DNA from 3 places in the Streptomyces sp. NPDC015532 genome. Region 3 is predicted to be linked to each of the others. Evidence: riboswitches for the same ligand, from Rfam matches in the RefSeq annotation. Region 3 holds a riboswitch; each other region holds the start of a gene.
The links. Region 3 has a riboswitch for cobalamin ahead of ACF07B_RS06210 (cobalamin biosynthesis protein). Riboswitches for the same ligand answer to the same signal wherever they lie in the genome.

Region 1 (7,294 bases), on a different contig from region 3:
CGATGAGCCCCTCGGACTCCATCCGGTCGAGCTCCCGGTACAGCTGCTGCGGGGTCGCCATCCAGAAGTTGGCCACCGAGGCGTCGAATCCCTTGGCCAGGTCGTAGCCCGACGCCTCGCCCTCCAGGAGCGAGGCCAGTACCGCGTTGCGCAATGCCATCCCGCAAGGCTAGACGGCCCCCGCCCACAGGACTAATCTTATCCGCACCTAATCAATTAATTGAGTATGAGAGGTGGTCGCAATGAACTCCTTCCGCAAGGCCGTGGAGGCAGGAGACCTCGGCGCGGTCGAGGAGCTGCTGGCCGACGATGTCGTGTTCACCAGCCCCGTCGCCTTCAAGCCCTACCCGGGCAAGCCGATCACCGCCGCCATCCTGCGCGGCGTCTGGCGTGTCTTCAGCGACTTCCGCTACGTCCGTGAGATTGCCGGGGCCGACGGCCGCGACCACGCGTTGGTCTTCACGGCCAAGGTCGGCGACAAGGAGATCAACGGCTGCGACTTCCTGCACTTCGACGAGGACGGACGCATCGACGAACTCATGGTGATGGTGCGCCCGTTGTCGGCGGCTCAGGCGCTCTCCGAGGCCATGGGGGCGCAGTTCGAGCAGATCTCCCGGGAGGCGGCCGGCGCGTGAGGGCCCGGACTCGCACTGTTTGAACCGACTCCCTCCGGCAACCCGGCTGGTGTGACGACGACTTCACAGCAGGAGCTCTTCCGGTTCCTTGAGGACCGTTTCGAGTGTGCCCGGGCCTGTTCCGAATGCGCCAGGAGTTCCGCGCTGCGCGCGAGCCTCATGAATCCCGACGGGCCGAAGAAGCAGGAGGCCGCGCGGCGTTCGGGCATCCTGTGCGCGGAGGTGTGCGAGGCGACCTGCCATGTGCTGTCCCGTCACCCGGGGCAGAGCGAGCGGGATGTCCGCGCTCAGCTGGAGTGGTGCAGGGACGTCTGCCTGGAGTGCGCCGAGGCCTTCGACGCGTGCCCCGGGTCGGAGGCCGCCGCGCGGAAATGTCGTGAATGCGCCCGGTCGTGCACGGACTTCATCGCCATGCTGCGCTGAGCCCGTACGCCGTCCGGGTCAGGCCTGTCCGGCGAGCGGGCGTCCGGCGCGGACGTTCCAGCGTCCCGCGCGCCCGCTCAACTCCGTGACGGTGAGCGGCGGCACGTCCACGCGCCAGAACGCCGCCTCTGGTGCCCCCAACGCCCTTACCACCAGGGCTCGTACGACCTCGGGCTCCACCACGGCGACGGTTCGGCCGTCGAGACCCGCCGCCCTGTCGAGGCGTTCCGCCACCCGGTCGCAGAACGCCCGCACCGACTCGCCGTCGTGCGGCGCCGACGCGGGATCGGCGAGCCAGCGCGCCACCGCCTCCGGCTCCTTCGCGCTCACCTCGGCCAGTGTCGCCCCGCGCCAGCGGCCCACATCGAGAGGGGCCAACTCCGCCGTCTCGACGCCGCCTTCGAGCCCGAGTGCCTCCGCGGTCTGGCGGCATCGCGTGGTGGGGGAGACCCACAGCCGGGCGCCCGCCGGAACGGCACCCGCGTCGGCCGCCGACCGGGCGGCCCGCAGGCTCGACGCGTCCACCGGACTACCGCCGTCGTCGAAGCGGGCCTCGCGCAGCGCCTCGCCGATCGCCGCGGAGATCAAGAACACTCGGCTGGTCATGCCATCACTCTCGTGTGTCGTGGACCCGGCTCGTGCCGGGCTCGTGCTGTAGGGGCCGGGCTCGTGTGGACGGGCCTGGGGCGTGCGTCGTGGACCGTGACCCGGAGCCGAACACCCCGGCCCGGCAGGGCGGTTGTCGCCGCCAGGCCATGCTCCATGAGCGGTGGGGCGCGCAGAGCGCCGGGGCGTGCGCCCTTGGCCGGGATACGGCTTCGCGGTACGGTCACGTGGATATTGACGACGGTTCGGCGGAAGCCCGGTGGAAATCCGGCACGGTCGCGCCACTGTAAGCCCGGCACCTGTCACTCCCGCCAGGGGTGACGGACACGGGCAAGTCAGACCCGTGGCTGTCGTCCTGTGCACCACCGAGACGGGACGCGAGTTCCCCAGGAGGTTCTGCCCATGGCGCAGTCCGTCGTTCAGCCGACCGTCACCCCCACCGCCGTACCCGCCAAGCTGCCGATCGGTGCGATCGCCCCCTGGGCGGCGTTCTTCGGCATCCTGATGCTGGTCCTGCTCTACTTCGTCGGCGCCGAACAGGGCGCCACCTCCCTCGTCTCCGGCGAGAACGTCCACGAATGGGTCCACGACGCCCGTCACCTGCTCGGTTTCCCCTGCCACTGACGGCGGCAGGGAACGTACGAGCCACGATATTCCCGCGACGGCCTGGGAAACCCGGCCCGCACGAGGGGGCGGTGCCCGCACGACCGGGCACCGCCCCCTCGCATGAGAGGGCGCGCCCGGCCACACACCACCGCCCCGGCGTCCGCGTCATCGCCATTCCCAATTTCTGAAACACGTTCTACGGTGTGCGCCGTCAGGTCGGGCCCGGGGAGGCAGGAGGCGCCGTGCATCTCGAATACACGCCGGAGCAGCAACGGTTGCGGACCGAACTTCGTCTCTACTTCGCCGAGTTGGTGCCGGACAACGCGTACGCGCGCTACGCGGATCCGGGGGCGCAGAAGCGCTTCTACCGCGAGACGATCCGACGGCTCGGCGCGGACGGCTGGCTCGGGGTCGGCTGGCCCAAGGAGTACGGCGGGCGGGGCCTGAGCCCGATGGAGCAGTTCATCTTCTTCGACGAGGCGGCCCAGGCCGGGGTGCCGCTGCCGCTGATGGCGCTCAACACCGTGGGGCCGACGATCATGCGGTTCGGCACGGAGGAACAGAAGTCGTACTTCCTGCCGAAGGTCCTCTCCGGCGAGATCGACTTCGCGATCGGCTACAGCGAGCCCGGCGCCGGGACGGACCTCGCCGCGCTGCGGACCAGGGCCGTGCGGGAGGGCGACGAGGAGACCGGCCACTACACCGTCGACGGCCAGAAGATCTGGACGACCAACGGCGACACGGCCGACTGGGTGTGGCTCGCGGTCCGCACCGATCCGGACGCCCCGCCGCACAAGGGCATCACCATGCTCCTCGTGCCGACTTCCGACCCCGGCTACTCGTGCACCGTCATCAACACGCTCGCCTCGCACGACACCACCGCCAGCTACTACGAGAACATCCGGGTCCCCGCCACGCGCCGGGTCGGCGAGGAGAACAAGGGCTGGCGGCTGATCACCAACCAGCTCAACCACGAACGCGTCACCCTCGCCGCGCACGGCACCATGGCCATCCGCGCCCTGCACGACGTCCAGCGCTGGGCCATGGGGACCAAGCTCGCCGACGGCCGCCGCGTCGTCGACCTCCCCTGGGTGCGCCGCCTCCTGGCCCGTACGCACACCAGGCTGGACGCCATGAAGCTCCTCAACTGGCGCATGGTGAACGCCGTCCAGGAGGGCACCCTCACCCCGCAGGACGCCTCCGCGGTCAAGGTGTACGGCTCCGAGGCGCGCCGGGACGCGTACGCCTGGCTGATGGAGATCGTCGCCGTCCCCGGTGTCCTCAAGGAGGGCTCCGCCGGCACCGTCCTGCACGGCGAACTCGAACGCGGCTACCGATCGGCGGTGATCTTCACCTTCGGTGGCGGCAACAACGAGATCCAGCGGGAGATCATCTCCTGGATCGGACTGGGGATGCCCCGGGTTCGGCGCTAGCGCGTTGTGACCAGGCACGATGTGTCCGGCCACTCGCCTGTCTACGTACTGCCAGGAGCCAGGAGCCAGGAGCCAGGAGCCAGGAGCGTGGAGCCAGGAGAAAGAGACGAGCAGTTTGCGTCAGCAGACAGTTGTGGTGCTGTCCACACGAAGCGGAGCATCCGTGCGGGCAGTGATGTCCTCGATCGTGACGCCGGGGGCGGTCTCGACGAGGGCGAGGCCGTCCGGGGTGATGTCGAGGACGCCGAGGTCGGTGATCACGCGGTGCACGCACTGTTCTCCCGTGAGCGGGAGGGTGCATTCCTTGAGGATCTTGGGGCTGCCGTCCCTGGCGGTGTGTTCCATGAGGACGATGACCCGGCGGGCGCCGTGGACGAGATCCATGGCTCCGCCCATGCCTTTGACCATCTTGCCGGGGATCATCCAGTTGGCGAGGTCGCCCCCTGCCGAGATCTGCAGGGCACCCAGCACGGCTGTGTCGATGTGGCCGCCTCGGATCATGCCGAAGGAGAGGGCGGAGTCGAAGAAGCTCGCGCCGGGCAGGACGGTGACGGTCTCCTTGCCCGCGTTGATGAGGTCGGGATCGACCTCCGTTTCCGTGGGGTAGGGGCCTGTCCCGAGGATGCCGTTCTCGGAGTGCAGGACCACATGCACGCCGGCCGGCAGGTGACCGGGGATCAGCGTGGGAAGGCCGATGCCCAGGTTGACGTAGGAGCCGTCGGTGAGTTCGGCGGCGGCGCGGGCGGCCATCTGGTCGCGGGTCCAGGCCATCAGGAACGTACCGTCCTCTTCTCGATCTTCTTGTCGGCGGCTTCCTCGGCAGTGAGCGCCACGATCCGCTGGACGTAGATGCCGGGCAGGTGGATGTCGTCGGGGCGCAGCTCGCCCGGCTCGGCGAGTTCCTCGACCTCGGCGATCGTGATGCGGCCGGCCATCGCGGCCAGCGGGTTGAAGTTGGCTGCGGCTTTCCGGAAGACGAGATTGCCGTGACGGTCGCCGCGCCAGGCCCGTACGAGGGCGAAGTCGGTGATGATGCCGTGTTCCAGAACGTGTGCGCGGCCCCCGAAGTCGCGGGTCTCCTTGGGCGGGGAGGCCACGGCGACCGAGCCATCGGGCCCATGCCGCCAGGGCAGTCCGCCCTGGGCGACCTGCGTACCGACGCCTGCCGGGGTGTAGAAGGCCGGGATACCGGCGCCGCCGGCCCGCAGGCGCTCGGCCAGAGTGCCCTGTGGCACCAGTTCGACCTCGAGCTCTCCGGACAGGTATTGCCGGGCGAACTCCTTGTTCTCGCCAACGTAAGAGCCGGTGACCCGGCTGATGCGGCTCGCGGCGAGGAGGATGCCGAGGCCGCGGTCGTCGACGCCACAGTTGTTCGAGATGACCTTCAGGTCGCTGGCGCCGTGTACGTACAGGGCGCGGATGAGGACATCGGGTACGCCACTGAGGCCGAAGCCGCCGACAGACAGCGAGGCGCCGTCGGGGATGTCGGCGACCGCTTCCGTGGCGCTCGCTCGGACCTTGTTCATGCTGAGGGAGTCCTTTCAGGGCTCGCGCCGGGCAGGACGGTGGACCAGCCACCGTCGATGACGTCCAAGGGGCCGGCGGTCCCGGAGATCAGGGCCACCTTGCCGTCGAGCCGCTTCACGCGCCGGCCTCCCCGAGGAGGGCGTCCGACACGGACTTCACACCGCCGTGCGCGGTCAGGCCGCCGTCGACGGCGATCTCCGCGCCGGTGATGAAGGAGGATTCGTTCGACAGGAGGAAGACGACCAGCGGGGCCACCTCGGCCGCGGTGCCCGTGCGCCCGAGCGGGGTCTCGCGGATGTTGGCTTCGCGGAAGGCCGGTGCGGCGGAGGCGGTCATCTCGGTCTCGATGTAGCCGGGGTGGATCGTGTTGACGCGGATGCCGCGTGGGCCGAGTTCCGTGGCCGCGGTCTTCGACAGGCCGCGCAGGGCCCATTTGCTGGTCGTGTAGGCGACCGGGTAGTGAGCGGTGAGGGCCGCCGAGGAACCGACGTTCACGATGGATGAGCCGGGCGGCATGAGCGGGGCGAGGTGCTGGATGCCGAGCAGCGGGCCGGTCACGTTGACCGCGTGGACCCGTGCCAGGTCGTCTGGGCGCACGTCGCCGATGCGGGCGCGCCAGGTGATGCCGGCGTTGTTCACCAGGCCGTGTACCTGCCCGTACGCCTCCTTGAGCTCGGCGGACAGTTCCGCCCAGTCCTTCTCACTGGTGACGTCGAGGCGACGACAATTCTCGGCGGATGCGATGTCGGTGGCGATGACGCGCGCTCCCTCCCGCACCAGTGCCTCGGCCTCGGCGGCCCCCTGGCCCCGGGCCGCTCCGGTGACCACGACGACCTTGCCGAGCAGCCTCTTGGGGTGCCGGTCGCTCATGGCCTCTCCCGTGAGCGGCGTCGGCCGGCGGGGAGTGCGATGGGTTCGGTGCCGGGAGCGACGGTGTTGGACACGGTGCCGATGCCCTCGACCGTGAGCGTGACGGTGTCGCCCGGTTTGAGCGGGGGCGGGGTCTGTTCTCCGCGTACGCCCCACAGTTCGGCGAGGCAGCCGCCGTTTCCGCAGGTGCCGGAGCCGAGCACGTCGCCCGGGACGACCCGGGTGCCGCGGGAGGCGTACGCGACCATTTCCTCGAACGTCCAGCTCATGTTGGACAGCAGATCCCTGCCGACGACCTCACCGTTGACTTCGGCGGTGAGGGCCAGCCTCAGGAAGCCGTCGTCGTCCCGATACCGCTCGAGCTCGTCGGCGGTGACCAGGTACGGGCCGAGGGTGGTGGCGGTGTCCTTTCCCTTGCACGGGCCGAGACCCACCTTCATCTCGGCGGACTGAAGGTCCCGTGCGGACCAGTCGTTGAAGACCGTGTAGCCGATGATGTGGTCGCGTGCCTGGTCGGGAGTGAGGTCGCGGCCTTCGCGGCCGATGACCGCGGCAACCTCCAGCTCGAAGTCCAGGACGGCGGAGCCCGGCGGCATCGGAATGTCGTCGCCGGACGGGTAGATGGCGTGCGGGTTGGTGAAGTAGAAGGTGGGCGCGGCGTACCACTGTTCGGGCACGCCGCCTGTTCCCTCCACCGAGCGGCGTACGCCCTCGACATGCTCCTCGAACGTGACGAAGTCCCGTACGGAGGCGGGCCGAAGCGGTGGCAGCAGGCGTACCTGGGAGACGTGCGGGCCGGCCGGGACGTCGAGGGTGGCGGCACCGAGATCGAGGAGTGCCGGGAGACCGTTCCCGGTGCCGATGATCTCGGTCAACGAACGGACGCCGGGCACGGGATACAGCACGCCATCGTCGTCGAGGACGGCAACGCGCAGCTGATGCCGGTGTTCGTAGGAGGCGAAGCGCATGAGCAGCTCCTGGCTGGGGCTGGGCCCGAGGCGCGGCGCCGTGTGTCAGGGCAGGTGACAGGCTGCCGCGCCCCGGGAGTTCGGAGAGGGATCAAACCGGCGGGGCGACGAAGCAGCCGCGGTCGGGGTCGTTGAAGGACTCCTTGGCGACGAGCTCGTTCATCGCGTTGGCGGTGCCCCACTGGTCGGTGACCTCGGGCTGGGAGAAGTCGTAGACGTGCGGGTG
Region 2 (7,294 bases), on a different contig from region 3:
GACCAGCGCCTGGCTCTTGAGACCGGCCCGGGTCGCCGCCTGGAGGACCTTCGCGTAGTCGGGCGAGTCCAGCGGGGTCCGGCGGACCTTGGCGATGGCCGCCTCGAAGCCGGACGGCTCGTAGGGCGAGCTGAGGTTGAGCGGGCCGTTCGGGCCGAAGTGCGCGGTGAGCGTCTGCGCCGCGGAGTCACGGCCCGTGGTGCCGTACAGGGAGAACGCCAGGTCCTTGGCGAAGAACGGAGTGGCCCAGTTCTTGTCGATCTTGATCGTGACGGTGATGCCGACCTTGGCCAACTGCGCCTGGACTATCTCGGCTTGAGGGTCCTCGGCCGGGATGACCAGGTTGAGCTTGAGGTCACCGGGCTGGTGACCGGCCTCGGCGAGAAGCTTCTTCGCCTTCGCGGGGTCGTACGCGTAATCGCCGGCCGACTCCGGGTCGAAGGCGACGTACCCCTTCGGGAACGGCTGGTTGGTCACCGAGCCGTAGCCGAAGGTCAGCTTGTCGACGAACTCCTGACGGTTGATCGCGTAGCGGACCGCGTCGACGACCTTGTCGTTGTCGAACGGCGCCTTGTTGGTGTTGAGGCTGAGGTTGGAGGCGTTGAAGCCGGGCTGGACGAAGACGTCGAGTCCGGCCTTCTTGGCCGCGTCGGCCTGACTCGGGGCTATGTCGGCGAAGTTGTAGACGCCGGTCTGGAGTCCGGAGACGACGGTGGAGGCGTCGGGGGCGGAGCTCAGCTCGACGGTGTCGATGTGGATGTTCTTCGCGTCCCAGTAGTCCGGGTTCTTCTTCAGGACGGCCTTGGTGCCCGGGACGAGCTGGGTGACGATGAACGGGCCGGCGCCGACCGGCCCCTGGTCCAGCTTGCCGGGGGACGCCGCCGCCTTCGGGCTGGCGATCTGAAGGACGCGCTCGCCCAGCAGTTGGGGGATCTGGTAGTCGACCTGGCTGAGGTGGATCACCGCGTCGAGACCCTTGGCGTCCACCGCCGTGATCGAGGTCAGGTCGCCGAACAGGGCGGAGTTCTTCTGCTTCTTGGCCCGCTCGATCGCGGCCTTCACGGCGGCACCGTCGACCGGCGCGCCGTCGCTGAACTTCAGGTGCGGCCGCAGATGGAAGGTGATCACATCACCCTTGGCGTTGTAGTCCCAGCTCTCGGCCAGGTCGGGCACGGCCTTCCCGGTGTCGTCCGTCCGGGTCAACGAGGCATAGACCAGGGCGAGTTCGCGGAACTGGGCGCCGCTGCCGCTGACCACCGGGTCCCAGTGGGCGGGGAAGTAGGAGGAGGTCCACTTCAGCGCGGCGGAGCCGGCGGACGCGGAGGTCTCGCCGCCGCAGGCGCTCAGCGCGGGGACGAGCGCGGCGGCCAGGGCGGTGCCCAGGGCGGCGGCGCGCAGCCGGCCGGGTCGAGGGGCGGAACGGAAGGCCGGGGCGGGGGTGCGGGGCGTGAGACGTCCGGGCATCGGATTGCTTTCTGCGAAGGCTCCCGCCGCGCCGGGGCGGCGCGGTGGGGAGCGAGGCCGGCCCACTCCGCGGACGGACGCCACGCATGCCGGAGACGCGCATGCCGGTGTGTGCTTCGGTGCGCACGGGGGCATGCCGCGTTCAGGGCAGGAGGCGTCGGCGGATCGCGGGGAGGGCCGGGAGGCCGGGGGAGCGGAGACGACGAAACGCTGGGAGAACGGCGCGCGATGACGGGGGCCGGGCGGCGGGTCGGCTCGGGGCCGGTGCCGGCGGGACGGGCGTCAGGCGCCTGGGGGCCGCGGCTGGCGGGCGGTCAGCGACAGAGTGCGCTGCAGGTGCGCCGCAGGTCCACGTAGCGGCACACCACGCCGGGGTGCGTCGTGAGCATGGTGCACATCCTGGGGCCGGTTCTCGGCGGCTGTCAATGGACACCATTTGGTGTCTCATTGGGCGGGACGGGTTCTGACCGCTGATCAGAGCACCGCCAGGGACGGGACGCGGCACCAGTGCCCGCCCTGCCCCGCCCTGACCACCGGTCAGAGGCCCGTCGGGGCCCGGACGGGGCGCCACGGTCGCGCCGTCAGGGCGCGGTGGGAGCGCCGCGGTCGCGGGCCGGATGCACGGCGGCTTCCTCCGGGTGCAGCCACAGGGGGCCGTTGCCGGTCTCGACGCGCACGGCGTCCCCGGGAGGCCACGGGCCGTCGCTCAACACCGCCGCCTCCGGGCCGGTCAGGCTCCGGTACCGCGCGAGCGCCACCGGGGGAGCCGGCCGCGCGGGCTCCGTGAGCAGCCCGGGGCTCAGTTCGTCGACCGCCGACGCGTACTCCTCGTACGCGTGCCAGCCGGGTACGACGCGCCGTCCCGCGGGAGAGCGGACCAGCAGCGTCGGCAGCGCGTAGCGGTACCCGCCGTCGGCGGTCTCCTTGGCGGCACCGGGATGCGGTGAACCACCGCGCACCGACAGCACCTCGGCGACCGGCCGACGCGCCTCCGACCGGTCGGCGAGCACCGCTTCCCGGACCGACGCCGACGCCGCGTCGGCGGCCAGCCGCTCATGGTCGAGGCCCGGCACACCCCGTAGCGCGGACAACGCCAGCGCCGGGGTGTCCGCCGGTTCCCCGAGCACGAACACGCTCTCCCGCAGCCGCCGCAGCACCCGCCCGGCCACCTCGTCGCCCTGACGCTCCGCGGCCTTGGCCGCCAGCGAGGACGGCCACGAACTCGCCGCCACCCGGCTCAGCCGCCGCGCCCGCGGTGCCCCGGTGTGAGCGCTGATGTCCTTGACGTACCGCGCGTACCAGGCGGTCTCGGCGGCGGGATCGGGCGGTGGGTCGTCGTCGTGGTCGAACAGGACGCAGTACGCGCGCCGCCAGCGGACCCGGCCCGCCAGCGCGGTCCGGAGCCTGCGGAACACCGGCTCCGATCCCCAGGCCCAGGGACACAGCGGGTCGGTGTACTCGACGACCTCCACCGCGTCCGAGGCGTCGGCCACCTCCGCCGCGTCCACGACCGGCCGGTCCGGCGGGCGGGTCACGCGGCTCCCTTGTGGCCCATCCGCCCGGCCGCCTGGGCTGGCAGCAGCGCGGTGAGCGTCGTCCCGCCCAGTACGGCCGCGGCCTCCGCCTCGATACGACGCCAGACCCCGGGAAGCCCGGAGGCGGGCCCCGGATAGTCGAGCCCGGCCAGCGGCTCGCCCCGCAGGGTGATCAGCTCACCGTCCACGGCGCGTACGACGTCCAGCAGGGTGATCTCGTCGGCGGGCCGGCCGAGCCAGTACCCGCCCTCGCAGCCGCGTTGACTGCGTACCAGGCCGGCCCGGCGCAACTCGCCCACCACGGACTTCAGGAAGCGGAACGGAACATGCTGCGAGGAGGCTATGGCCTCACAGGTGAGCGGGCGGGCCGGTTCGCGGGCGAGCTCCAGCAGAGCTCGCGTGGCGTAGTCCGCCTTCGCGGAGATATGCATGGGCCCATGATGCCCGACCAGGGGTGCGCCGGCGGGGTCTCCACCGGTTCCCCACGTACATTGCGGGAACATTGCCGCAGGTGAAGCGCAATGGATACCTCTTGACATCCTTTTCCGGGCCGCTCTAGCGTCCCCCTTCATGAGCGAGCCGTCGACAACCCCCGGCGAAGGTTTCCACCCCCATCTCCCGGACGCCGAAGGGCGGTCCGTAGGCCCCCTGCGCACCCGCCTGCACCACGTCCGCGCCGACGCCCTCGACGGCGACACGGCGCAGTCCGGTGGCATGCGCCGATTCGCCGCCGTCAGCGGCACCACCGTCGGTTCCGAGAAGCTGTGGATGGGCCAGACCCACGTCGCCCCCTCCACCGCCTCCTCGGACCACCACCACGGAGCCTCCGAGACCGCCATCTACGTGGTCAGCGGACACCCCGAGTTCGTGTTCCTCGACGACTCGGGGGAAACGCCCGAGGAACTGCGGCTGCGCACCTCACCCGGTGACTACATCTTCGTGCCGCCGTTCGTGCCGCACCGCGAGGAGAACCCGGACCCCGCCGAGGAGGCCGTCGTGGTCATCGCCCGCAGCACCCAGGAGGCGATCGTGGTCAACCTGCCGGGCCTGTACGTGCTGCGGGACGGGGAAGAGGGCTGACGGCCCGGGCCGTTCGATGACCCGGTGGGTACGGTAGCGAGGAGAACGTCGTGACCTGCGACGCGACCGGCCCGTGGAAGGAAGCACCGAGATCATGCGCGTCATCGTGGCCCGCCGCCTGACGGAGGCGTTCCGATGAGCGGCACCGAGGCACCGGGCGCCGCCGGGGAATCCGTCCTGCTGCGCACCGAGGGACGGGCCGCCCACATCACCCTCAACCGGCCCAGGGCCCTGAACGCCCTGAACCACGCGATGGTGCGCCGCATCGACCAGGCGCTCACCGCCTGGGAACACGATCCGGCCGTCGAGAGCGTGGTCATCACCGGTGCGGGCGAACGCGGGCTGTGCGCGGGCGGCGACATCCGCGTCGTCCACGACGACGCGCGCGACGGGGACGGCACCGCGTCCGCCGCCTTCTGGCGCGACGAGTACCACCTCAACGCCCGTATCGCCCGCTACCCCAAGCCGTACGTGGCGGTCATGGACGGCATCGTCATGGGCGGCGGCGTCGGTGTCTCCGCGCACGGCAGCGTCCGGATCGTCACCGAGCGCTCGCGCGTCGCCATGCCCGAGACCGGCATCGGTTTCGTCCCCGACGTCGGCGGCACCCGCCTGCTCGCCCTCGCCCCGGGCGAACTCGGCACCCATCTCGCCCTGACGGGCGCCTCCTTCGGCGCCGGCGACGCGCTGCTGTGCGGCCTCGCCGACCACCATCTGCCGTCCTCCTCACTCCGGCGGTTCGTGTCCGACCTCGCGGACCGGCCCGTACCGGAGGCCGTGGCCGCGCACGCCCGTCCCGCGCCACCGGCGGAACTCGCGGAGCGGCGCGAGTGGATCGACGCCTGCTACAGCGCCGGCACGGTCGAGGAGATCATCCGGCGGCTGCTGGCGGCGGACGAACCGGCCGCCAAGGAGACGGCGGAGATCCTCCTCGGCAACTCGCCCACCGCCCTGAAGGTCACCCTGGCCAGTCTGCGCCGGGCCCGGCGGCTCGGATCGCTGGAGCGCGTTCTGGACCAGGAGTACCGCGTCTCCTGCGCTGCCCTGTCCGCACCCGACCTCGTCGAGGGCGTCCGGGCCCAGATCATCGACAAGGACCGCGAGCCGCGCTGGTCCCCCGCCACGCTCGCCGAGGTCACCGACGCCGACGTCGAGCGCTTCTTCTCCCCCCTCGGCGAGCATGAACTCGGGCTGCCCGAAGGCGAGTCCGCCACCGGCGGGGACACCGCGGCGCGGCAGGACTGAGGACAGGCGCGTCACCTGGGACGAGAGGAAGATCACCCCGGTCGGCGTGGTCTTGGCCAGGTACGCGCCACGCGGTACGGTCGGTCCGATATCGATGACGTCAAGACGGAAGCCGGCGGAAATCCGGCACGGTCGCGCCACTGTGAACGAGACGTCCCAGCCACGCTGGGCGCCCGTGAGTCAGACCCGTAGGCGTCATCCTGTGCACCACCGAGATGGGACGCGAACTCCCGAGGAGGTTCTGCCATGGCGCAGACCGTCGCTCCGCCGACAGCCACCACCCCCGCCCTTCCCGCCAAGCTGCCGATCGGTGCGATCGTCCCCTGGGCGGCGTTCTTCGGCATCCTGATGCTGGTTCTGCTGTACTTCGTCGGCGCCGAACAGGGCGCCACCGCCGTCGTCTCCGGCGAGGACGTCCACGAGTGGGTGCACGACGCCCGCCACCTGCTCGGTTTCCCCTGCCACTGACGCGAGGGACGGCACACACCATGAACTCGGCAACAGTCAGAAGCCTCCTCGTACGCGGCATGCTCGCCGGCCTCGCGGCCGGTGTACTCGCCCTGGTCGTCGCCTACTTGCTCGGTGAACCGAGTGTCGACAGCGCCATCGGCTTCGAGGAGGCCCACGCCCACGAGCACGGGCACGAGGTCGAACTCGTCTCCCGCAGCCTCCAGTCCACCGCCGGTCTCGCCACCGGCGTCCTGATCTACGGCGTCGCCTTCGGCGGGATCGCCGCGCTCGCCTACTGCTTCGCACTCGGCCGCGTGGGCCGCTTCGGCGCCCGCGCGACCGCGCTCCTGCTGTCCGGGACCGCGCTCCTCGCCGTGTACGTCGTGCCTTTCCTGAAGTATCCGGCCAACCCGCCGTCGGTCGGCGACCCCGACACCATCGGCAAGCGGACCACCCTCTACTTCCTGATGATGGTCCTCAGCGTGCTCCTGGCCGTGGGGGCCACCCTCCTCGGCAAGCGCCTCGCGCCCGGCCTGGGCACCTGGTACGCCACCCTGGTCGCGGTGGCCGCCTTCATCGCGGCGGTCGGCCTGGCCTACGCCTTCCTGCCCGTCGTCAACGAGGTGCCGGGGGACTTCCCGGCCACCCTCCTGTGGCGGTTCAGGCTCTCCGCGCTGGCCATCCAGACCGTCCTGTGGGGCGGATTCGGCCTGGTCTTCGGAGAGTTGGCCGAACGGATGCTCAACCCCCGTCCCGCGAAGGCCCCTTCGGGCCGGTCGGTCCCGGCCGCGAACTGAACCCTGGATACGCGACAGGCCCCCCGGAAGTCTTCCGGGGGGCCCGTCGCCTTCTCTGCGGGACGCGGAGGGCCGCGGCGGGGAGCCGGGTCCGTCGCGGGTCACCGCGGTCCTGAGCGGTGGCCGGGCTCCGACCTGCCCCGCCACCGCCGTCCGACTCAGCGGCCTTCGCCGCCGAACACCTTCAGAATCCGTTCCGCCGCGAGTGTGGCCGTCAACCCGCCCTCGCGTACCTGCCGTTCGAGGCCGGGTGCGAGCGCGCGTACGGCCTGATCGGAGCGCAGGCGGCCGAGGAGCTCGTCCCGGACCATCGTCCAGGTCCAGTCCACCTGCTGGTCACGGCGCTTCTCGGCGAGAGCGCCGGTCGAGTCGAGCAGCGTGCGGTGCTGTTCCAGACGGTCCCACAGGGTGTCCAGACCGGCCGACTCACGGGCGCTGCAACTCAGCACCGGCGGCGTCCAGGCCGCGTCCTTGCCGTGCATCAGCCGCAGTGCGCCCGCCAGTTCACGCGCGGCGGACTGGGCGTCGCGCTCGTGCGGACCGTCCGCCTTGTTGACGGCGATCACGTCGGCCAGCTCCAGGACACCCTTCTTGATGCCCTGCAACTGGTCCCCGGTGCGGGCCAGCGTCAGCAGAAGGAAGGAGTCGACCATGTTCGCGACCGCGGTCTCCGACTGGCCGACGCCGACGGTCTCCACCAGCACCACGTCGTAGCCGGCCGCC
Region 3 (7,294 bases):
CGTCGATGCGCGGGCGGCCCAGCTCGTCGAGCGGGACGACCTCGAAGCCGGTGACCCGGCGCGAGGCGTCGTCCCACACCGGGCGGCAGCCGAGCAGCGCGAGGATCTCCGCGATGTCGTCGCCCTGGGTCCGCATGGCGGACGTGCCCCAGACCGTCAGTCCGACGGACGTCGGGTAGTCACCCGTGTCCTGGAGGTAGCGCTGCACGAGCGAGTCCGCGAGGGACTGGCCGACCTCCCAACTCAGCCGGGACGGAATGGCCTTGGGATCGACCGAGTAGAAGTTGCGACCGGTCGGCAGGACGTTGACGAGCCCGCGGGTCGGTGAGCCCGACGGTCCCGCCGGGACGTAACCGCCGTTCAGGGCCTTGAGGATGTGCCCGATCTCGTCCGTCGTCCGGGCGAGCCGCGGCACCACCTCGCGGCAGGCGAACTCCAGCACCGCGACGGCGTCGGGGAGTTCGGTGCCCAGCACCTCGCGCACGAGCGCCGGGACGGCGGCCGCGTCCCAGCCGCGCTCCTCCATGCCCAGCGCCGCCCGGCGGCACAGCTGCTCCAGCAGGTCGATCGCGTCGGCCGCCGTACGGGCCGGGCCCTCGACCAGGTCCGTCAGCTCGACGGGTGCCTTCACCGGAGCGCCCGGCTCGGCGAGAAGTTCCTTCTCCACCAGGCCGAAGTGCTCGGCGAGACAGGCCCGCAGACCCGGCAGCGCGTTCGCCGTGCCGCCCCACACCTGCGAGGCGCGCAGCACGGCGAGCACGAGGTTCACCCGCGGCTCGGCCTCCGGACCCCCGCCCAGGATGTGCAGACCGTCGCGGATCTGCACGTCCTTGATCTCGCACAGATAGCCGTCGATGTGCATCACGAACTCGTCGAAGTCGCCGTCGTCCGGCTGCTCGTCCACGTGCAGGTCGTGATGGAGCTCGGCGGTCTTGACGAGGGTCCAGATCTGCGCGCGGACCGCGGGGGCCTTCGTCGGGTCCAGGTCGGACACGAGGGCGTACTCGTCGAGGAGCTGCTCCAGCTTCGCGAGGTCGCCGTAGGTGTCGGCGCGGGCCATCGGCGGCACGAGGTGGTCGACCACGGTGGCGTGCCCGCGCCGCTTGGCCTGCGTGCCCTCACCGGGGTCGTTGACGATGAACGGGTAGACGAGGGGGAGTTCGCCGAGAACGGCGTCGGGCGCGCAGCCGCCGCTGAGCCCGAGCCCCTTGCCCGGCAGCCACTCCATCGTGCCGTGCTTGCCCATGTGCACGACCGCGTCGGCGCCGAAACTGTTCTCCAGCCAGCGGTAGGCGGCCATGTAGTGATGCGACGGCGGCATGTCGGGGTCGTGGTAGATCGCGATCGGGTTCTCGCCGAAGCCGCGCGGAGGCTGGATCATCACGACGACGTTCCCGAACTCCAGGCAGGCCAGCACGATGTCGTCGCCGTCGACGTAGAGGGAGCCCGGCGGCTCGCCCCAGGCCTCCCGCATGCCCTCGCGCAGCGCCGGGTCGAGGGTCTCGAACCAGGCCCGGTAGTCCGCGAGCGGCACCCGCGCGGGGGCGGCGGCGAGCTGGTCCTCGGTCAGCCACTCCACGTCGTGGCCGCCGGCCGCGATCAGCCGGTGGATCAACTCGTCGCCGTTGTCCGGGTATTCGGTGAGGGCATAGCCCGCGTCCCGGAGCGCGTCGAGGACCCGTACGGCGGAGGCGGGCGTGTCGAGACCGACCGCGTTGCCGACCCGCGAGTGCTTGGTCGGGTAGGCGGTGAAGACGATCCCGAGCTTTTTCTCCGCGTTCGGCTTGTGCTTCAACTGGGCGTGCCGCAGGGCGATTCCGGCGACCCGCGCGGCCCGCTCGGGGTCGGCGGCGTACACCGGGACGTCGTCCGGACCCTGCTCCTTGAAGGAGAACGGCACGGTGATCAGACGGCCGTCGAACTCCGGGATGGCGACCTGCATCGCCGCGTCCATGGGGGAGAGGGCCGCGTCGGAGGCTTCCCAGGCGGCCTTCGACGAGGTCAGGCAGAGACCCTGGAGCACCGGGATGTCGAGGTCGGCGAGCGCCCCGATGTCCCACGCCTCCTCGTCGCCGCCCGCGGACGCCTCGGAGGCGTGGGTGCCACCCGCCGCGAGGACGGTGGCGACGAGCGCGTCCGCCCGGCCGAGGATCTCGTACAGCCCCGGGTCGGCTCCGCGCAGCGAACCGCAGTACACCGCGAGGGCGTTGGCGCCGCGTGCCTCGATCGCGTCGCACAGGGTGTCGACGAAGGCGGCGTTCCCGGACAGCTCGTGGGCCCGGTAGAACAGCACGCCGACGGTCGGGCGGCCCTCGACGAAGGCGCGCTCGCCGTGGACGCCGAACTCCGCCGTCCTGTGCGGCCCCTCGAAGCCCTCGCCGGTGAGCAGCACGGTGTCCGAGAGGAAACGGGCCAGCTCGGCCAGGTTGGCGGGGCCGCCCTCGACGAGATAGCGCAGCGCCTCCGCGACGACACCCGCGGGCACCGACGACTCGGCCATCAGCTCGGCGTCCGGGACGGACTCACCGCCCAGCAGCACGGTCGGGATCCCGGACGCCTTCAGGAAGGCCAGCCCGTCCTCCCAGGCGCGCTTGCCCCCGAGCAGCCGCACGACGGCCAGGTCCGCGCCCTCGACGAGCGCGGGGAGTTCGCCCGCGACGTCCACCCGGGTCGGATTGCCGATCCGGTAACCGGCGCCACTGGCGCGGGCCGCCAGCAGATCCGTGTCGGCGGTCGACAACAACAACACTGTGCTCATGCGGGTGCTCCCGGTGGAATGAAGGGCAGTCCTTGCGGCGCGCCGGACTCGATGAGCCGCCACAGCGCGTCCGTGTCCGCGTGTTCCTCGATCAGGTCGCCGAGCAGGTCGAGCTGCTCCTCGCGCAGCGCCGCGAACGACGTGCCGGGGGCCGGTACGAAGCGGCGGCCCGCGGCGGCGGCCACCTCGCGCAGGAAGGCCCGCCGGAAGCCGTCCGACTCCAGTGACCCGTGCCAGTGCGTGCCCCAGACGGCGCCGACCCGGCACCCGTCCAGGCTGTTTCCCTCGTCGTCGCACATGAACGGGTCGCCACCGGTCACCTCGGCGACCCCGTGATGGATCTCGTACCCCTCGACGCGCTCGCCGAAGGCCTCCCCGGCCGGCCGCGCCAGGGTCTTCTCCCGCGCGAACCGCACGCGTACGGGCAGGAGTCCGAGCCCGTCGACATGACCGGCGCGCGACTCGACCTCGTCCTCGATGTGCTGTCCGAGGATCTGGTAGCCACCGCAGATGCCGAGCACGGGACGCCCTTCGGCGGCCCGGCGCGTGATCGCCTCCGCGAGACCGCGCTCGCGCAGCCACGCGAGTGCCTTCACCGTGCCCCGGGTCCCGGGCACGATGACGAGATCCGCGTCGGCCAGCTCCTCGGCCCGGTCCACGAACCGCACGACGACGCCCGGTTCGGCGGCCAGCGCGTCCACGTCGGTGAAGTTGGACATCAGCGGGACCGCGCAGACGGCGACCCGCAGGATGTCCTCGCCGACGGGGGAGGAGACGGCCGACTCGCGGACGGCCCCGCGCAACGAGACGCGCAGGCCGTCCTCCTCGTCGATGCCGAGTCCGTGCCGGAAGGGCAGGACGCCGTAGGAGCGCCGTCCGGTCAGGCCGTGCAGCATGTCGAGACCGGGCTCCAGCAGACTGACGTCGCCCCGGAACTTGTTGACGAGGAAGCCGGCGACGAGCGCCTGGTCCTCGGGCGACAGCAGCGCGACCGTCCCGAAGAACGAGGCGAACACCCCGCCCCGGTCGATGTCCCCGACGACCAGCACGGGAAGCCCCGCGTTCCGCGCCACCCCCATGTTCACGATGTCGGTGCGCCGCAGATTGATCTCGGCCGGGCTGCCGGCTCCTTCACAGATCACCGCGTCATACGTGCCCCGCAACTGGGCCAGACAGTCGAGGACGGTCGCCAGGAGTGCTTCCTGACGCCCCCCGCGCAGCCTGTCCCCGGGGGACGCGGCGGACCCGGCGGACGCTTCGGCCGACGGCGGCCGCTCCGCGGGCCCGGCCGTTCCGAAGAACCCGCGCGCGCTCATCTCGCCCACCGGCCTGCCCATCAGGACGACCTGACTGGTGCGGTCGCCGCCCGGCTTGAGGAGCACGGGATTCATCAGCGCGGTCGGCTCCACGCGGGCGGCCTGCGCCTGCATGGCCTGCGCCCGCCCGATCTCGGCGCCCTCGCGCGTCACGAACGAGTTCAGGGACATGTTCTGCGCCTTGAAGGGCGCGACCTTGACCCCCTGGCGCGCCAGCCACCGGCAGATCCCGGCGGTCACGACACTTTTGCCGGCGTCCGAGGTGGTCCCGGCGATCAGCAGCCCGCCGCTCATGCGGTGCGCCCCTTCCTGATGGACGAAACCCGTCCGGTTCCGGTGAGCAGAACCCGTCCGGCGGCGCTCACGCCGAGCGCGAGCCAGCCGACGCGCCGGGAGAGCCGTACGGCCCGTTCGATGTCGTGGACGTGCACGGCGCGCCCCGCGCCGTTGAGCACGGGCCGGTGCTCGACCCGACCGCCGTACGCGAGGGTGCCGCCGAGCCGCACGCCGAGCGCGCCCGCGAACGAGGCCTCCACGGGCCCGGCGTTGGGGCTCGGATGCTTGCGGGCGTCCGCCCGCCAGGCGCGTACGGCACCGCGCGGGTCGGATCCGGCCACGGCCGCGAGGACGGCGGTCAGCCGGGCCCCGGGCCAGCCGGCGAGGTCGTCGAGCCGGGCGGAGGCCCAGCCGTAGCGCCGGTGGCGGGGGGATTTGTGCCCGACCATCGCGTCGAGCGTGTTCACGGCGCGGAAGGCGACGAGTCCCGGCACACCGGCGACGGCACCCCAGACCAGAGCGCCCACGACGGCGTCGGAGGTGTTCTCGGCGACGGACTCGACGACGGCGCGCGCGACGCCGTCGGCGTCCAGCGCCTGCGGATCGCGTCCGCACAGATGCGGCAGCCGCTCCCTGGCCACGTCGAGGTCACCGGCCGCGAGGGCACCGCCGACCGCCCGCGCCTCGCGGCCGAGGGAGGTTCCTCCGACGACGGCCCAGGTGGCGGCGGCGGTCAGGGCGACGGAGGCGGTACGTGAGCCGCGTACGCCACGGCTCGCGAGCGCGGCGAGTCCGGTGGCCCCGCCGACACAGACGGCGGTGTGCAGGGCGCCCCACCCGCGGTGGTCCCGCCACAGTGTCCGCTCCACGGCCGCGGCGGCCCGCCCGAACGCGGCGACCGGATGCCCTCGGCGGGGATCGCCGAGCAGCAGGTCGCCGAGAAGGCCGGCGGCGGCGCCGTACGCGAAGACGCGATCGGCACGCACGGGGTCAGCCGGCCGTGGGGTGGAGCGGAACCCTTGTACTCAGCGGAACGGGCAACGGGCAGCCGCGCATGGCGATATGTCCTCACTCAGGGTGTCCACGCCCTGGTTCGACGAGACCGGCGGTGAGAGTTCCTGGCTCCCGGGGAGTTTCTTCCCCGATGACAGTGGCGGGACCGCGCCGGATTCGCACCGGCTTCCTCTCATGCCGCCGTACTTGGCTCCGGCAGTCCACCACGGGGTGAGAACGGCCGTCAACTGGCTGTTGACCTGCGGAGGGACAGTGTGCGCAGGCCCACATACGCGCGGGGGCGGGACGGCATACGCGTGGGGTGCGGGACGGTGATCCGTCCCGCACCCCACGCGCGGTACCGCTCGGCGCAGCCCGGTTCCGGGCGGCGCCTGCCGGGCTACTTGGTGATGATCAGGGAGATGCCGTAGGCCACCGCCGCGGCGCAGGCCGCGAAGCAGACGTACGCGCCGGTGGCCGCCGCGACCGCGGAACCGCCCTGGGCGGACTCCTTCTTGGAGAGGCCGGCGACACCGAGGGTGAAGAGGGCGACGAGGGCCACGGTCACTCCGAGGCTGACCCCGAAGACGGACCCGAGGGCGGACCAGTCGATGCTCATGCTGTTTCTTCCTTCGGTTCTCAGGCCACTCGGGACGGCGCCGGCGGGTTCACCGCGGGCTCGACCGGAGCCGGGATGGTGGCCGTGAGGCCATCGGCCACGGTGCCGGCCGGGGGCGGGGTGACGGCGGCGATGGCCTGGGTCACCACACCGGCGGGCTCCTCGGTGTCGTTCACGTTGTTGTGGTCGATCACCTCGCGGCGCGAGCGGCGCCAGATCGCGAAGCTCGAACCGACCAGGAAGACGGCGACCAGCGTGGTGCCCCAGGCGCCGAAACCGGTCACCCATTCGGCGAGCGCGCCGACCAGGGCGGCGGCGGGCAGCGTGAGGACCCAGGCGACGACCATGCGCTTGGCGGTGGACCAGCGGACCACACCGCCCTTGCGGCCGAGACCGGCGCCCATCACGGACCCGGAGACCGAGTGCGTGGTGGAGAGGGAGAAACCGATGTGCGAGGAGGCCAGGATGACCGTCGCCGCGCTGGTCTGGGCGGCGAAGCCCTGCTGCGGCTGGAGGTCGGTCAGGCCCTTGCCCATCGTGCGGATGATGCGCCAGCCACCCAGGTAGGTGCCGAGCGCGATGGCCAGACCGGCGGAGAGGATGACCCAGACCGGCGGGTCGGAGTCGGGAGCGACGGCGCCACCGGCGACCAGGGCCAGGGTGATGATGCCCATCGTCTTCTGCGCGTCGTTGGTGCCGTGGGCCAGCGAGACCAGGCCCGCGGAGGCTATCTGGCCGGCGCGGTAACCCTTCTTGCTCGCCTTGGTGTCCTTGCCGCCGCTGAGCTTGTACGACAGCCGGGTGGCGAGCATCGCGGCCAGACCGGCGACGATCGGGGCGGCGACGGCGGGCAGAAGCACCTTGCCGACCAGGACGTCACCGTGCACGGCGCCGGTACCGGCGGAGGCGATGGTGGCGCCGACCAGGCCGCCCATGAGGGCGTGCGAGGAACTGGACGGGAGTCCGACGAGCCACGTCACCAGGTTCCAGAGGATCGCGCCGACGAGGGCGGCGAAGATCACTTCTGGCTGGATGCCGGATTCATCGACGAGGCCTTTGGAGATCGTGTTGGCGACCTCCACCGAGAGGAAGGCGCCGACAAGGTTCAGGGCGGCGGACATGGCCACCGCGACCTTGGGCTTGAGTGCGCCGGTCGAGATGGTGGTGGCCATCGCGTTGGCGGTGTCGTGGAAACCGTTCGTGAAATCGAACACGAGAGCGGTGACGATCACGATTCCGAGGAGGAGCGTGATGTGTTCCATTTACCCAGGCTTCTGTTGGACGTCAGTGGCAGGGGGACCGTAGGCAACCTGGGTGAACGGAAGGTGAACT

Region 1: another riboswitch for cobalamin. It lies ahead of ACF07B_RS31565 (CbtB-domain containing protein); the one in region 3 lies ahead of ACF07B_RS06210 (cobalamin biosynthesis protein).
Region 2: another riboswitch for cobalamin. It lies ahead of ACF07B_RS24360 (CbtB-domain containing protein); the one in region 3 lies ahead of ACF07B_RS06210 (cobalamin biosynthesis protein).

What each region holds. Positions count from the first base shown of each region.
Region 1 is NZ_JBIBSY010000013.1:165,229-172,522, forward strand. It holds gene ACF07B_RS31545 (PadR family transcriptional regulator) at 1-160, opposite strand, end outside; gene ACF07B_RS31550 (nuclear transport factor 2 family protein) at 243-635, shown strand; gene ACF07B_RS31555 (ferredoxin) at 687-1,058, shown strand; gene ACF07B_RS31560 (histidine phosphatase family protein) at 1,077-1,664, opposite strand; cobalamin riboswitch at 1,869-2,030, shown strand; gene ACF07B_RS31565 (CbtB-domain containing protein) at 2,067-2,288, shown strand; gene ACF07B_RS31570 (acyl-CoA dehydrogenase family protein) at 2,513-3,703, shown strand; gene ACF07B_RS31575 (CoA transferase subunit B) at 3,824-4,474, opposite strand; gene ACF07B_RS31580 (CoA transferase subunit A) at 4,474-5,229, opposite strand; gene ACF07B_RS31585 (hypothetical protein) at 5,226-5,348, opposite strand; gene ACF07B_RS31590 (SDR family NAD(P)-dependent oxidoreductase) at 5,345-6,100, opposite strand; gene ACF07B_RS31595 (fumarylacetoacetate hydrolase family protein) at 6,097-7,068, opposite strand; gene ACF07B_RS31600 (VOC family protein) at 7,160-7,294, opposite strand, start outside.
Region 2 is NZ_JBIBSY010000008.1:174,814-182,107, forward strand. It holds gene ACF07B_RS24335 (ABC transporter substrate-binding protein) at 1-1,464, opposite strand, end outside; gene ACF07B_RS24340 (DsbA family protein) at 2,046-2,972, opposite strand; gene ACF07B_RS24345 (RrF2 family transcriptional regulator) at 2,996-3,430, opposite strand; gene ACF07B_RS24350 (cupin domain-containing protein) at 3,570-4,079, shown strand; gene ACF07B_RS24355 (enoyl-CoA hydratase/isomerase family protein) at 4,215-5,324, shown strand; cobalamin riboswitch at 5,385-5,530, shown strand; gene ACF07B_RS24360 (CbtB-domain containing protein) at 5,571-5,792, shown strand; gene ACF07B_RS24365 (CbtA family protein) at 5,813-6,571, shown strand; gene meaB (methylmalonyl Co-A mutase-associated GTPase MeaB) at 6,730-7,294, opposite strand, start outside.
Region 3 is NZ_JBIBSY010000001.1:1,449,800-1,457,093, forward strand. It holds gene cobN (cobaltochelatase subunit CobN) at 1-2,758, opposite strand, end outside; gene ACF07B_RS06205 (cobyric acid synthase) at 2,755-4,368, opposite strand; gene ACF07B_RS06210 (cobalamin biosynthesis protein) at 4,365-5,336, opposite strand; cobalamin riboswitch at 5,442-5,585, opposite strand; gene ACF07B_RS06215 (hypothetical protein) at 5,744-5,962, opposite strand; gene ACF07B_RS06220 (anion permease) at 5,983-7,224, opposite strand.